2 regions of the Micromonospora sp. CNZ295 genome follow, and region 1 is predicted to be linked to the other one. Evidence: riboswitches for the same ligand, from Rfam matches in the RefSeq annotation. Region 1 holds a riboswitch; the other holds the start of a gene.
What was found. Region 1 has a riboswitch for S-adenosylmethionine ahead of EV376_RS02970 (aminotransferase class V-fold PLP-dependent enzyme). Riboswitches for the same ligand answer to the same signal wherever they lie in the genome.

Region 1 (7,789 bases):
GTGCCGATCGCCGCCGTCCGGCTGGCGCAGGGGGTGGGCCGGCTGATCCGCGCCACCGACGACCGGGGCGTGGTAGCGGTGCTGGACTCCCGGCTGGAGACCGCCCGGGGGTACGGGCCGTTCCTGCGCCGCTCGCTGCCCCCGTTCTGGTACACGACCCGCCCCGACGTGGCCCGTGGCGCCCTGCAACGCCTCGCCAGGACCTGACGCGCCCCGCCCCCGCTGCCGCGCTCACCCCCGCCCCCGCGCCGCGACGCGCCGCCCGACGTGAAGATCGTGCTGCGACGCAGAAGTAGTGGCCTCCCGAGACGAGAGACGAGGAGGCCACTACTTCGTGGAACGAGCGTGATCTTGAGCTGTCCAGGCGCCCGGGAGATCCGGACGCGGCGGGCGGCCCCGGGTCAGGGGGCCCGGCTCGCCACCACGACGGCGTCCGGCGGGGTCTCCGGGACGGTGCGGGCGGCCAGCCGGCGGACGGCCGTGTTGAGCACCGCGATCAGGGGCACCGCGACCAGCGCCCCGGTGATCCCGGCGAGGACCACCCCGGCGGCGATACCGACGATCACCGCGAGCGGGTGGATCGCCACCGCGCGTCCCATGATCAGCGGCTGGAGCACGTGCCCCTCCAACTGCTGCACCCCGACGACCGCGCCCAGGATGATCAATGCGGTGATCAGACCGCTGTCGACCAGGGCGACGAGCACCGCGACGCCGCCGGACAGCGTCGCGCCGACGATCGGGATGAACGCCCCGAGGAAGACCAGGGCGGCGAGCGGGAACGCGAACGGGATGTCGAAGATCACCAGGAAGATGCCGATGCCGACCGCGTCGATGAACGCGACCAGCACGGTGGCCCGCACGTACGCCCCCAGCGTCTGCCAGGAGGCCCGGCCGGCGTCGTCGACCTTCCAGCGGGCGTTGACCGGGAGCAGCCGGACCAGGAACCGCCAGATCTTGTTGCCGTCACGCAGGAAGAAGAACGTCGCGAAGAGCACCAGGACGGTGCCGGTCAGCACCTCGGCGAGGGTGGCCGCCGTGGAGATCGCCCCGCTGGTGAACCGGCCGGTGTTGGCGTTGACCCACTGCTCGGCCTCGTTGATGTAGCGGTCGAGCTGGCCGTCGTCGAGGTGCAGCGGGCCCGTCTTCAACCAGTCCTGGATCTGGCGCACGCCCTGGGAGGACTTCTCGCTCAGCTCCGGCACGCCCTGGATGAACTCGTTGACCACCAGGGTCAGCGTGCCGATCACCCCGGCGAGCCCGCCCACCAGGACCACGGCGGTCGCCAGCGACCGCGGGAACCGGGCCCGCAACAGCCAGCCCACCGCCGGAGCGAGCAACGCGGAGAGCAGCAGCGCGATGGCCAGCGGGATGATCACGATGCGGATCTGGCCGACGATCCTCATCAGCGCCCAGGCGACGATGCCGATCACGATCAGCCGCCACGACCAGGCGGCGCTGATCCGCAACGCGTGCGGGACGTCCGCGTCGTCCCGGCTGGTGGTGGAGTTGTGCATCGCGGCGGGCGGCTCCGCGCCGACCACCGTCGCCGACGGTGACGCCACCGGGCCCGGTCGCTCCGGCGAGGCGGCGCCGGCCTCCGGGTCGTCAGCGGCACGGCGGACCGCGGCCAACTCCCGCCGGGCCCGGACCGACTCACGACCCGACTCGTACGCGCGACGGAACCGTCCACGCATCCGCTCGAAGCGGCTCAAGCGCACCTCCTGACGAAGTAGCGGTACCGGCACGGTCAGGTCGGACAGGATACGCCCGTTCCCGCCACCGTAGGCCAGATCCGCCACACGAATGCCCCCGCCCCCGCGACCGTAACCACGGCCGGGCCGCCGGGGCGGGACACGGTAGCGTCTTCCGCGTGACCGCCGACAAGAATCTCGACTCCGGCCTGCCGATCCGGCTGCTGCACGACCGGGTGCTGGTACGCATGGAGGGAAGCGAGGGTGAGCGCCGCTCCACCGCCGGCATCGTGATCCCGGCGACCGCCGCCGTCGGCAAGCGGCTGGCCTGGGCCACCGCCGTCGGGGTGGGCCCGAGTGTCCGCTCCATCGTCTCCGGCGACCGGGTGCTCTTCGATCCCGACGACCGCTCCGAGGTCGAGCTGCACGGCCGGGAGTACGTGCTGCTCCGCGAGCGCGACGTGCACGCCGTCGCCGCGCAACGCGTGGAGCCCGACTCGACGGGTCTCTACCTGTAGGGCCGTTTGCGCCGCTCCCTCCCGGGAAGCCAGCCGCACCAGGGGCCCTGGGGAGGGACGATGCCGGAGCTGATCAAGAAGTTGCTCTTCTGGGGCTTCATCGCGTTCCTGATCTACTTCATGGCGTTCCGCCCCGAGGGTGCCGCCGAGATGTTCAAGGCGATCGGCGCCGGCCTGGTAGCGATCTTCCAGGGTTTCGGTGACTTCCTGACCGGCCTCACCGCCTGACCGCCATCGGCCGCGGGCCCGGCGCGGGTCGTGACCGGTGGACCCCGGCGACCCGCGGCGCTGCGAACCGACGTCAGTACCGGCCGGGCGGCCAGGGGGCCGGCGGGCGGAGACCGGGCCAGCCGGGCGGCGGGCCGTAGCCGGGCGGGAACGCGGGCGGCGGTGGCGGGGCGAGCACGACCGGGATCGGGACCACCGGCTCGTCCGGCGCCTCCACCGGCCGCTGCGAGCCGTCCGGGAACCGCAGGTGGTAGCGGTGCCCGTCCCAGACGCCGACCGGGGCGTACGGGTCACGGCCGACGAAGAACGCGCGGTAGCCGCTGATCATCTCCAACAGGTGGCGCTCCTCGGCGGCGGCCCGCTCCCGGTCCTTGGGGCGGCTGTCCAGCCCACGCCGCATGCCGTCGCGCAGCAACGCGAGCCGGGTCGCGGCGAACTGGTACCCCCGCATCGCCTTCAGGCCGGCGTCGCCGCCGACCCGCTTGGCCCACGCCCGCGCCGCGTGCCGTCGCCCGAGGCTGCTCAGCGCCGCCACCTCGGGCGGGGTGAGCCACCCGGCGCGGACGTAGTCCGGGAGGGTGCGCTCGGTGAGCCGGCCCTCCCAGGACCGCAGCCAGACGGCCAGCCCGACCATGCCGAAGAAGATCGGCACCATGACACCGAGGAACCCGTAGAGCAGGATCAGCGGCTGGCCGGTGGCCTGCGTGAGCGTCGGCAGCAGGTTCCACGTGCCGTGCAGCATCATCGCCAGCAGCAGACCCGCGACCGGCGCCAGCACCCGCACCCGACGGTCGGCGGTACGGGCGGCGATGCCCAGCCCCACCCCGGTCATCGAGGTGAACAGCGGGTGGGCGAACCCGAAGAGCAGGATGCGCACGATGAAGATGGCGATGACCTGCTGCGTGCCGGTCGCCGGGCCGTACTGCTCGACACCGGTCCGGTAGCCGTAACCGCCCAGGTAGAGGATGTTCTCCACCATCGCGAAGCCGATCGCGGAGAGCCCGCAGTAGACCAGGGCGTCGGTGATCCCGGAGATCTCCCGGCGCCGGAAGATCAGCAGCAGGATCGGCCCGAGCGCCTTGGTCAGCTCCTCGATGAACGGCGCGACAAGCACGGCCGTGAGCGCGACGGGCAGGCTCAGCCGCTCGAAGACGCCGGCAGCGAAGCCGTTGACCGTCAGCGAGGCGGCCGTCGAGACGAACGCGCCCCACGCGAAGCAGAAGATCAGGTACTTCAGCGGCTCCGGCTCGTACCGGTCGAGCCACAGGAAACAGGCCACCAGCACCGGAACCGGAAGGATCGCCGCGATCACGCCGACCAGCAGTGCCTCACCGCCGAGGCTCTCGCCGAGTCGCCACACCATGAAGACGGCGCAGGCGGCGATCAGCAGGACCACCCCGCCGAGCACCAGGTAGCGGACCCAGCTCGTACGGCGTACCGGCATCCGGGGGCTGGCCGACGGGTCGGCGGCGGTCGGCGACGGCGGCAGGGGCACGCCGGGCGGGGTGTCGGCCATGACGTCAGCGTAGTCACCGCCGGCCCGCCGGGACGGCCGCACCACGGCCCGCTATGCTGCGGGCAGGTCACGAGCGCCAGCGTCAAGCCCCGGCTTGCTGGCCGGCAACCCTCGTCGAGGTTCGCGGTGGGGTGCCCCGGGTGATGACCGGGCCCGGCCCGATCCGCGCGCCGGGCAAGCGCGGACCCCGCCCGTGTGCCCACCGGGGTCCCTGGCCCCGGAGGCGCCGCAGATGACGCTCACTCTCCTACCCCCACCGGCGACGTCGCTCGCCCAGGCCGGACCGCTCGACGTGCTCGGCGTACCGGGTCAGGTCAACCTGGACTACGCGGCCACCGCGCCGTGCGCGCGGGCCGCCGCCGACGCGGTGGCCGAGCTGCTCCCCTGGTACGCGAGCGTGCACCGGGGCGCGGGTGCGCTGTCGCGGCGCTGCACGCTGGCGTACGAGCGGGCCCGCCAGGCGGTCGGCGACTTCTTCGGCGCCCGGCCGGACGACCACGTGGTCTTCACCCGGAACACCACGGACGCGCTGAACCTGCTGGCCCGGGCACTGCCGGCCGGCGGCACGGTGGTGACCTTCGGCGGCGAGCACCACGCCAACCTGCTGCCCTGGCCGCGCGGCTCGGTCCGGCTGCCGGTGCCGGATGCCCCGGCCGGCGCCGTCCGCGCGCTCGACGCCGCCCTCGGCGAACTGCGCCGGGGCGGCGGTCCCGGCCGCGAGCTGCCGGTGCTGGTCGCGGTGACCGGTGCGAGCAACGTGACCGGCGAACGCTGGCCGGTGGCCGAGCTGGCCCGGGTCGCCCGCCGGCACCGGGCCCGGATCGTAGTGGACGCCGCGCAGCTCGCCCCGCACGCTCCCGTCGACGTCCGCACCCTCGACGTCGACTACCTGGCCGCCTCCGGGCACAAGCTGTACGCGCCGTTCGGCGCGGGTGTGCTCATCGGGCGGGCCGACTGGCTGGACGCGGCGCCGCCCTACCTCGCCGGCGGCGGGGCGACCAGCCATGTCGGCGCCGCCACCCACGACGTCCGCTGGGCGACCGGGCCGGCCCGGCACGAGGCCGGAACGCCGAACCTGTTCGGCGCGGTGGCCCTCGCCGCGGTCTGCGACGCCCTGGCCGCCGCCGACCGGGTGGCGTTGCACGACGCCGAGCAGGCGTTGCTGGGCCGGTTGCGCGACGGCCTCCGGGCGCTGCCGCACGTGGTCGAGCTGCGCACGTTCGGCCCCGACGCGCCACGGGTGGGGATCGTCTCGTTCGTGGTGGCCGGTCGGGACTCGGCCGAGGTGGCGGCCGGCCTCGCCCGGCACCAGCAGATCGGCGTACGCGACGGCCTGTTCTGCGCCCACCCGCTCGCCCGGCGGCTGCTCGCCGAGGCGGCCGCGCGTGCCGGCCGGCGGGACCTGCCGGCGACGGCGCTGCGCGCCAGCATCGGGCTGGGCAGCACGGCGGACCACGTGGACCGGCTGGTGACGGCGCTCGCCGCGCTCGGCTGACGGGCGGTCAGCCGACCGGCGGTGCGGTGGGCGGCTTGGCTGTGCCGTTCCGCTCGGCCGACGCCCCGGCCCCGTCCGGCTCGCCGAAGGACCGGCGAACCCAGCGGTTCGCCTCGTCCTGCGCGATGCCGGAGGCGACCAGCAGGTCGCTGGCCGTGGTACGCACCTGCGCGATCACGACGCTGCCGGAGAAGCCCACCCCCTCCTCGTACGCCCGACCGGCCTCGCTGACCGCCCGCAGCGACCGCTCGCGGGCCTTCTCCGCCTCCGCTCCCGCGGCGAACTCCTGCTTGAGCAGCCGTACCGACTCGGCGAGGTGCGCCACCGCGTCCGGCATCGGGTCCGGGATCGCCTCCTCGTCCTCGACGAGCGTGACGGCCCGCCGGACCAGCGTGCCGCTGTTGCGCATGGCCCGGTCGATCGGGTCGGCCGCCTCGGCGTAGTGGGAGAGTTCGTTACGCCGGTGCCAGCGCGCGGGCGAGAGCGTCGCGGTCTCCTTGGCGCCCTCGATCGCCTCGCCGAACGTGGCCAGCTCCTCCTTGTTGTCGCGCAACCGCTCCAGTGCGCCCTGCAACTTGTCCCGGTCCCGTTCCCGCAGCCCCTCGGCGGCCATGTCGAGCTGGGCGGCGAGCAGGTCCAGCGCCGGGCGGGCGGCGCGGTTGAGCACCCGCAGCGGGTTGAGCGGCAACAGGATCGCGGTGACCAGGAGCGCGATCCCACCACCGACGAAGGCGTCGACGAACCGGGGTAGCTCCAGGTTCTCGGTCGACGGCGTGAGCGTCACGATCAGCACGGCGGTCGCCGCCGCCTGGATCACGATCGCCACGCTTCCCCCGGCGAAGATGGTCAGGATGATCGCGGCGGTCACCACGAGCCCGAGCTGCCAGGCGCCGGTGCCCAGGAAGTAGATGAGGACGTCGCCGATGGCCACGCCGACGGCCACCCCGGCGATCAGCTCCAGGGTCCGCCGGAACCGCTGGCCGACCGAGGCGGCGAGCGTGCCGACCGCCGAGATCGGCGCGAAGACCGGCTCCGGGTTACCGAGCAGCTCGTGTGCCGCCAGCCAGGACAGGCCGGCGGCGAGTCCGGCCTGCACGGCGAGGCCCAGCGACATGCGTACCCGGTGCAGGCGGTCGTGCAGGGTGGCCTTGCTCCGGTGGTGGAGCTGCTGCACCGCCTCGGCGATCCGGGCCCCGTCGATGTCCACACCGCCGTCCCGCAACGCGAACCGCTGCGTCAGCGAAGGTCGTTCGTCCCGGGCCACGGCCGGTACTACCCGCACCGTGCCCGAAGAATCCTCGAACGGAAGGGCCCCTTCTCAACGCCCGCGGTAGCGGAGGGGTCTCCGCTTAACACCTCCGGCGGCAACCGGCACACTCGACGGCGTGGCGGACCTCCTCGACCGGTGGCGTACCGCGGCCCGGGACGCCGGCGCCACCGACGCCGGGCAGGTGACGGCCGCCGGAGCCGAGCTGATCCGGCGCTGGCGGGAGCCGCACCGGCACTACCACACGCCCGCCCACCTGACCGCCGTGCTGGACGTGATCGACGGGTACGCCCGGCTGGCCCGGCGGCCCGACCTGGTGCGGCTCGCGGCGTGGTGCCACGACGCCGTCTACGACCCGCGGGCCGGCGGCGCCGCCAACGAGCGGGACAGCGCCGCGCTCGCCGGCACGCTGCTCGACCGGGTGGGGCTTCCGGCCGCCGCCGTGGCCGAGGTACGCCGGCTGGTGCTGCTCACCGCCGACCACGTCACCGACCCGGCGGACGCCGACGGCGGCCTGCTCTGCGACGCGGACCTCGCGGTCCTGGCCGCCGCCCCCGAGGTGTACGACCGGTACGCCGCCGCGATCCGCCGGGAGTACGCGCACGTGCCGGAGGCGCAGTTCCGCACCGCCCGGTCCCAGGTGCTGGCCGCCCTGCTGGCCCGACCGACCCGCTACCGCCACCCCACCCTGTCCGCCCGCTGGGACCCCGCCGCCCGCGCGAACCTGACCCGCGAACTGGCCACCCTCTGACAGCCCCGCCCCGGCACGCCCCGCGCTCCGCGATCCGGCAGGTTCTGCCCCCGACAAACCGCCACGAAGAACACATTCCAGGGATCGAAAGGACAAGATCCCGGAGCGCGGAGGCGGGGTTTTGATGATCAGATAGCGGGGTCGTAGCCTCGGCGCATGCCTCTCCTCGACGAACTGCGTGCCGCGCTCGGCGACGACGCCGTGCTCACCGATCCGGATCTGCTGCGGATGCACGAGCGGGACGAGGCGGATCTCTGCGCCTCGGGCACGCCGCTCGTGGTCACCCGTCCCCGGGACACCGGGCAGGTGGCGGCGGTGGTACG
Region 2 (7,789 bases), 3.6 Mb from region 1:
CCACCCGTCCGGCGCCCTACGGTCGTTCGCCTGGCTCACGGCTGCCCGCCTCTCGGTCTCCCCGGCACCGTCAGCCGGGGGTGCAGAAGGAGTAGAGCGTCACGTACACGGGCCCGCCCTCGGCCGAGGTGTTGCCGGCCTGGTCGACGGCGACCACCCGGACCGGGACCCGGGTGGTGTTCGCCGGCCTGGGCAGGTCGGCGAGCACGCCGGTGAAGACACCCCGCCCCGCGGACGTCATCGCGACCTCGCCGGGCTTGCCCTCCAGCGTGTACCGCAGGCGTACCCGCAGGTTGCCGGCGGCGGTGCGGTCGTCGGCGGCGGTGGCGGTCACGGTGCTGGCGGTGGGCCCGAAGGGACAGCCCTTCGGATCCAGCTCGGTGGGGCTGGCGGAGACCTTTCCGACCGTGGGTGCGGTGGTGTCCGGCGGGGGCGGCGGGCTCGTCGACGTCGCGGGTCGCGGCGTCGGCGAGGCGCTCGGCGGGGCGCTCGTGCCGGGGGCGGCGGGCGTGGTCGGGGCACCGGGGTCGGGCGGGTCGCCGGTGGCGCCCGCGGTCGGGGTGGTGCTCGGAGTGACGGTGGCCGCGGGGGTCGGCGTCGGGGCACCGGGCGGGCCGGCCGGGGTGAGGACGGTGCCGACGGTCGGCGGCGGATCGACCAGGGAGGTGGCCTCGGGCTCCTCCCGGGAGGCGTAGCTGAGCCCGGCGCCGCCGACCAGGACGGCCGCCGCCACCGCACCGGCGACCAGGGCGGGCCGGACGCGGCGCAGCCGGCTCAACCGGCCGGTGCCGGACCCCAGCGCCGTGGTCGCCACGCTGGTGGCGCCGCCGGTGCGGTCGGGGAACGGGAAGAGAGCGGCGAGCAGGGCGGCGCGGCGGGCCAGCTCCCGCAGGCCGCGCTCCTCCCAGTCCGGGCCGAACGCCTCGGTCGCCACCTGCTCCAGCACGCCGAGGAAGACCTCCGCCGGCTGGGGCCGCTCGTCGGGGCGCTTGGCCATGCCGTGCCGCAGCAGGTCGTGCACCGGCTCGGGAGCGGGGTCGGTGGGGATCGGCGCCTCGGCGTGCTGCCGGCGCAGGGTGAGCAGGTCCCGACCCTCGTACGGGGGGCGGCCGGTCAGGCACTCGAAGAACGTGGCGGTCGCGGCGTAGATGTCGCACGCCGGGCTGGCCGGCGCGCCGGTCCACTGCTCGGGTGCCATGTAGCGCGGCGTGCCGGTGACGGTGCCGCCGGAGTCGGTGCCGACCGGCAGGGCGATGCCGAAGTCGGCGAGCTTGCTCGTGCCCTCGGCGGTGACGAGCACGTTCTCCGGCTTGTAGTCGCGGTGCACCACGCTGTGGGCGTGGGCGGCGCCGAGCCCGGCCAGCGAGCCCTTGAGGACCACGAGCGCCGACTCGGGGGTGGTCGCGCCGTTGGCACGCAGCATCTGGCGCAGCGACACCCCGTTGACCAGCTCCATGACGATGGCGGCGCCCGACGGCGACTCGACGTACTCGTAGAGACGCGACACGTGCGGGTTGTCGATCTCGGCCAGCAGCCGGGCCTCGGTGCGGAACGCGTCCCGGAAGGACGGTTCGTCGCCGACGGCCCGGGTGAGGTACTTGATCGCCACCGGCGTGCCCGTCTGGTCGTGCACGGCCAGCTCGACCCGACCGGACGCGCCCGCGCCGAGCTGCCGCACCGGCGTGTAGCCGGAGAGCTGCCAGCCGGTCACGTCCACACCTCCTCGATCCGCACGGGACGAGGTGGCCCGCCGCCCCGCTGGTCATTGTGGTCCGGCCGGCGCGCCGGGCCATCGGCGCAACGGCTGCTTCCGGACGGCGACCCGGGCGGGCCGACGCTGGTCGGATACGGACACGCCCAGTGGTAGCAGGGCCCGGCAACCCCGCGGTTCGTACGCCGGCGGGGTGCGGGCGCGGGGCCGTCACGGGCGGGCGTCGAGCAGCCGGTCGAGGTTGACGGCGGTGCTGATCAGCGAGAGGTGGCTGAAGGCCTGCGGGAAGTTCCCGGTCTGCTCGCCGCTGGGCGCGATCTCCTCGGCGTAGAGGCCGTGCGGGCTGGCGTAGGTGAACATCTTCTCCAGGGTCAGCCGGGCGTCCTCGAGCCGGCCGGATCGGGCGAGGGCGTCGACGTACCAGAAGGTGCACATGGTGAAGGTGCTCTCACTCCCGGGCAGGCCGTCGGGGGACGCCTCCGGGTCGTACCGGTAGACGAGGCTGTCGGAGACGAGCTCGTCGTCGATGGCGCGCAGGGTCGACAGCCACATCGGGTCCCTCGACGCCACGAAGCCGACCGAGGGCATGGCGAGCAGGGCGGCGTCCAGCACGTCCGTGTCGTAGTGCTGGACGAAGGCCTGGCGGCCCGGGTGGAAACCCCGCGCCAGGATCTGGTCGTACATGCGGTTGCGGGCGGCCCGCCATCGGGCGGTGTCGGCGGGGCGGCCGCGCCGGTCCGCGACCCGGATGGCGCGGTCGAGGGCCACCCACGACATCAGCCGCCCGTAGGTGAAGTCCCGTCGGCCGCCGCGGTGCTCCCAGATTCCCTCCTCGGGCTGGTCCCAGTTGTCGCAGAGCCAGTCCATCACCCGGGCGGTGCGCCGCCACCCCTCGTGCGTGGACATCAGCCCCGCGCGGTCGGCGACGTCGAAGGCGTTGGAGGCCGCGCCGTAGATGTCGAGCTGCAGTTGCTCCGCCGCGCCGTTGCCGACCCGGACCGGCCGCGATCCGCGGTACCCCTCGAAGTGGTCGAGCACCTCCTCGGCGAGGTCGGGTGAACCGTCCACCCGGTACATGACCTGCAGTTGCCGGCCGGCCCCGTCGGCGTCCCGGACCCGGTCGCTGACCCATCGCATGTAGCGTTCCGCCTCGTCGGTGAAGCCCAGGCACAGCAGCGCGTGCACCGAGAAGGACGCGTCGCGGATCCAGGTGTAGCGGTAGTCCCAGTTGCGCTGGCCGCCGATCTGCTCGGGCAGGCCCGCCGTGGGCGCGGCGACCAGCGCGCCGGTCGGCGCGTACGTCATGAGCTTGAGCGTCATCGCCGACCGCTCGACCATCTCGCGCCACCGGCCGGTGTACCGCGAGCCGGCGAGCCAGTTCCGCCACCAGTCGCGGGTCCGCACGAGCAGGTCGTCCGCCTCGTCCGGGCTGACCCGGCGCGGCGGGTCGGGCGCGGTCCCGGTCTCCAGGACGACGCCCCCGGCCTCGCCCTCGCGCAGGGTGGCCACCAGGCAGATCCCGTCGTCGGTCCGGGTCTCCTCGTGTCGGTCGGTCAACCGGTCGGCGAAACTGACCCGGTTCACGGTGAGCGAGAAGGTCGGGCTCCGGAAGACGTAGCCCTCCGGGTGGACCTCGAGTTTCTGCGGGTCGCGGCCGTAGTTGAACCGGGGCTGGCAGTCGACGCGGAACCGCATGGTGCCCCGGACCACGCGCAGCATCCGGACCAGCCGGTGCCGGTCGCTGGCGCGATCCCCGGCGACGGGCATGAAGTCGATGAGCTCACCCACCCCGTCCGCGCTGAGGAAGCGGGTGATCAGGATCGGGGTGCCGGGCAGGTAGAGCTGTTTGCACGTGTAGTCGACGCCGTCCGGGGTGGCCCGGAAGTAGCCGCCGCGGTGGCGGTCCAGCAGGCCGGCGAAGAGGCTCGGGGAGTCGAACCGCGGGGCGCAGAACCAGTCGATCGTGCCGTCCATCGCCACCAACGCCGCGGTCTGCAGGTCACCGATCAGCCCGTGCGCCTCCACCGCCGGGTACGAGTCCACGAGTCCTCCCCAGGTCTCCGACCGCGCGACTACCCCCGCTGCGCCGGCCCACACCTCACCGCGCCCCCTGCCACCTGCCGAGGAGCCGGCGGAGGCCAGCGGCCGACCATTGGACCTGGCCGGCCCGCCGCTGTCCGTTCCTACGATGTGGGCGCCGTTCCGACGACCGGGAGGACCCATGCGGGAGCGCTTCACCGACCTGTCCACGCCCCTGGTGGCCGACGCCTGCGTCCGGCTGGGGGTGCCGCTGCGGGTGGCGCCGGCCGGGATCCGGCCGGTGGTTCCCGGCCAGCGGCTCGCCGGGCGGGTGCTGCCGGTGCGCCACCACGGCAGCGTGGACGTGTTCCTCGAGGCGTACGGGCACGCGGCGTCCGGTGACGTGCTGGTGATCGACAACGGCGGCCGGACCGACGAGGCGTGCGTGGGTGACCTGGCGGTGCTGGAGGCCGCCGCGGTCGGCGTCGCCGGCCTGGTGGTGTGGGGGCTGCACCGGGACACGCCGGAGCTGGTGGAGATCGGCGTTCCCGTCTTCAGCTACGGCGCCCTGCCGGCGGGCCCGACCCGGGTCGACCCGCGGGAGCCGGAGTCGCTCAGCAGTGCCCGCTTCGGCGCGCACCGGGTCGATGTCGACGACCTCGTGCTGGCCGACGACGACGGGGTGCTGTTCGTGCCGGCGGTACGGGGCGAGGAGGTGCTGGCGGCGGCGGAGCGGATCCACCGCACCGAGCGGGTGCAGGCGCAGCGGATCCGCGCCGGCGAGACACTGCGCGAGCAGACCGCGTTCGCCGAGTACCTGGCCCGCCGCGACGCCGATCCCGGCTACACCTTCCGCGCCCACCTGCGCCGCATCGGCGGGGCGATCGAGGAGTGACGAATCCGCAGGTGAGGCCGCACGTGAGGGTGGTCATACCGGCTGGACAGCCCACCGGCCCGCGCTGCTAACCTCGGCCCAGGTCATGAGCGCCAGCGCGAAGCCCCGGCTTGCTGGCCGGCAACCCTCGTCCACGTAGGGGTGCCCCGGGTGAGGACCAGGCACCGGAGCAGGGCTCCGGCGCAAGCGTGGCCTGGCACCCCAGGTCAGCACAGACCTTGGAGGAGAGCCGTGTACGTCCGCATCGTCGCCCCGCCGTTGGTCCTGACCCGGCGCCGCCATGTCGACCTGATGCGGGTCTGCACCGACGCGTGTCGCTGACCGCGCCGAATCCCCCTTCCGTCTGATCCACCCCAGCGGTACGCCCACCGGGCGCACCGTCGGCGCCGCACGTCCGTGCGCGCCCGTACCTCTCGGAGGCACCTGTGCGATTCCGTTCCACCCTGACCCGGGCCGCCACTCTCGCCGTCGCCGCCGTCCTCGGCGCCGCCACGCTGACCGCGTGCGGCGGCGCGGACGACCGCGCCGACAACCCGTACAACCTGCTCCAGCCGGGTGTGCTGCGCGCCGGCACACTCACCGACGCGCCGCCGAACGTCTACCTCAAGGACGGCGAGTTCACCGGCTTCGACAACGACCTGCTGGTGGCCGCGGCCGACAAGCTCGGCCTGAAGGTCGAGTTCGTGGGCACCGACTTCTCGGCTCTGCTGTCCCAGGTCGCCAACCGCAAGTTCGATGTGGGCAGCTCGTCGATCACCATCACCGAGGCGCGGAGGAAGACCGTCGACTTCGGCAACGGCTACGACTTCGGCTACTTCGGACTCGACGTGCCGGCCGGCTCGTCGATCACCAGCTTCGACCAGCTCGCCGGCAAGCGGGTGGTGGTCGTGCAGGGCACCGTCCAGGACGACTACGCCACCGGCAACCAGCTCGACCCGGTGCGGGTGCCGGACTACAACGCCGCGGCCAACCAGCTCAAGGCCGGTACGGCCGACGCCTGGATCGCCCCGGCCGAGATCGGCGACAAGTTCGCCGCGGACAACAGCAGCAAGATCAAGGTGGCGGCGAAGCTGCTCAGCCCGGCCCCGACCGCGTACGCGTTCGCCAAGGGCAACGACGCGCTCCGCGAGGCGCTGGACAAGGCTCTCGACGAGGTGATCGCCGACGGCACCTGGCAGCGGCTCCAGGAGCAGTACTACCCCGGCCGCCCGATCCCGGCTGACTTCAGGCCCGGCAGCGGCGCCCGCTGAACCCGCAGGAAGGGCCCCTTCGCAACGCCGGGCGAGGTGAAGGGGCCCTTCTTAACACCGGAGGTGCATCGTGGACCCGCTACGGACGTTGTGGGAGACCTTCTTCGACTGGGAGTCGATGCGCGAGGCGCTGCCCGACATGCTCACCGTCGGGCTGCCCAACACGCTGATCCTGGCGGTCTCCGCGGCCCTGATCGGTTCGGTGCTCGGCATGCTGCTCGCGGTCGCCGGTATCTCGCGTACCCGATGGTTGCGCTGGCCGGCCCGGGTCTACACGGACGTCTTCCGCGGCCTGCCGGCGGCGGCGACCATCCTGCTGATCGGTGTGGGCCTGGCGCCGCTGGGCATGCAGGTCTGGGGCCCGAACCCCTATCCGCTGGGCATCCTGGCGCTGTCGCTGATCGCGGCGGCGTACATCGGGGAGATCTTCCGCTCCGGCATCCAGTCGGTGGAGACCGCGCAGCTGGAAGGCGCCCGGGCGTTGGGGCTCTCCTGGGGCGAGGCGATGCGGGTGGTGATCATCCCGCAGGGGGTCCGCCGGGTGCTGCCCGCCTGGGTGAACCAGCTCATCGCGCTGATCAAGGACTCCAGCCTGGTCTACTTCCTCGGCCTGCTGGCCAGCCAGCGGGAGCTGTTCCGGATCGGGCAGGACTACGCGGCGAACACCGGCAACCAGTCGGCGCTGCTGCTGGCCGGCCTGTTCTACCTGGCGCTGACGGTGCCGCTGACCCACGCGGTCAACGCGATCGACCGCCGGCTGCGGCACGGCCGGGCGGCCGGGCCACCCGACGACGAGGACGACGATCTCGCGCTCGCCGGCGCGGTGGAAGGGGGCCCGCGATGAGCGCGTCGGTCAGCGTGAGCGTCCGGGACGTGCATCTCGCGTTCGGGGCGAACCGGGTGCTGCGGGGCGTCGACCTGGAGGTGCCCAGCGGGGCGACCGCGTGCGTGATCGGCCCGTCCGGCTCGGGCAAGTCGACGCTGCTGCGGACGATCAACCGGCTGATCGAGCCGGACCGCGGCGACGTGCTGCTCGACGGCCGCAGCGTACTCACCGACGACCCGGACCGGCTGCGGCAGCGGGTCGGGATGGTGTTCCAGCAGTTCAACCTCTTCCCGCACATGAGCGTGCTGCGCAACGTGACGCTCGCGCTGCGACGGATCCGCGGGCTGCCCGAGGATGAGGCGGTGGCGGTGGCCCGGCACCAGCTGGACCGGGTGGGGCTGGCCGCCAAGGCCGACGCCCGGCCGGCGCAGCTGTCCGGCGGCCAGCAGCAGCGGGTCGCCATCGCGCGGGCGCTGGCGCTGGCACCGCAGGTGATGCTCTTCGACGAGGCCACCTCGGCGCTCGACCCGGAGCTGGTCAAGGGTGTGCTGTCGCTGATGGCGGAGCTGTCCGCGGGCGGCATGACGATGGTGGTGGTCACCCACGAGATGGGGTTCGCCCGCGAGGTGGCCGACACCGTCGCGTTCATGGACCGGGGCGTCGTGCTGGAGTCCGGCGCGCCGGCGGCGATCTTCGAAGCCGCCGGGCACCCGCGGCTGCGGCGGTTCCTCTCCCAGGTCCTCTAGTCGCCCGGTCGACGTCCCCGGTCGGGCCGGGGACGCCGACCGGGGCGGCGGTCAGTCGAGGCAGAACTCGTTGCCCTCGGGGTCGGCGAGCACGATGTGACCGGCTTCGAGCGGCGGCGCCGGCTCGTGCCGGGCGAGCCGGGTGGCGCCGAGCGCGACGAGCCGCTCGGCCGCCGCCTCCAGGGCCGCCATCCGCGCGTCGCCCGCCAGCCCGGGCGCGGCCCGCACGTCCAGGTGTACGCGGTTCTTGGCCCGCTTGCCCTCCGGCACCCGCTGGAAGAACAGCCGAGGTCCGGCGCCCTCGGGGTCGACCACTCCCGAGGCGTCGTTGCGGCGCTCGGG

Region 2: it holds a riboswitch for S-adenosylmethionine, as region 1 does, so the genes downstream of both, EV376_RS19595 (ABC transporter substrate-binding protein) here and EV376_RS02970 (aminotransferase class V-fold PLP-dependent enzyme) in region 1, are expected to answer to the same signal.

The regions. Positions count from the first base shown of each region.
Region 1 is NZ_SHKZ01000001.1:629,137-636,925, forward strand. Features, by position in the region: gene EV376_RS02950 (ATP-dependent DNA helicase) at 1-207, shown strand, start outside; gene EV376_RS02955 (AI-2E family transporter) at 402-1,712, opposite strand; gene EV376_RS02960 (GroES family chaperonin) at 1,871-2,209, shown strand; gene EV376_RS30045 (hypothetical protein) at 2,270-2,437, shown strand; gene EV376_RS02965 (PrsW family intramembrane metalloprotease) at 2,511-3,998, opposite strand; SAM riboswitch class IV at 4,019-4,140, shown strand; gene EV376_RS02970 (aminotransferase class V-fold PLP-dependent enzyme) at 4,186-5,448, shown strand; gene EV376_RS02975 (FUSC family protein) at 5,456-6,655, opposite strand; gene EV376_RS02980 (HD domain-containing protein) at 6,834-7,466, shown strand; gene EV376_RS02985 (FAD-linked oxidase C-terminal domain-containing protein) at 7,623-7,789, shown strand, end outside.
Region 2 is NZ_SHKZ01000001.1:4,185,196-4,192,984, reverse strand. Features, by position in the region: gene EV376_RS30500 (hypothetical protein) at 1-39, opposite strand, end outside; gene EV376_RS19610 (serine/threonine-protein kinase) at 71-1,711, opposite strand; gene EV376_RS19605 (glycoside hydrolase family 15 protein) at 1,922-3,754, opposite strand; gene EV376_RS19600 (RraA family protein) at 3,933-4,625, shown strand; SAM riboswitch class IV at 4,707-4,820, shown strand; gene EV376_RS19595 (ABC transporter substrate-binding protein) at 5,051-5,875, shown strand; gene EV376_RS19590 (amino acid ABC transporter permease) at 5,946-6,719, shown strand; gene EV376_RS19585 (amino acid ABC transporter ATP-binding protein) at 6,716-7,447, shown strand; gene EV376_RS19580 (VOC family protein) at 7,499-7,789, opposite strand, start outside.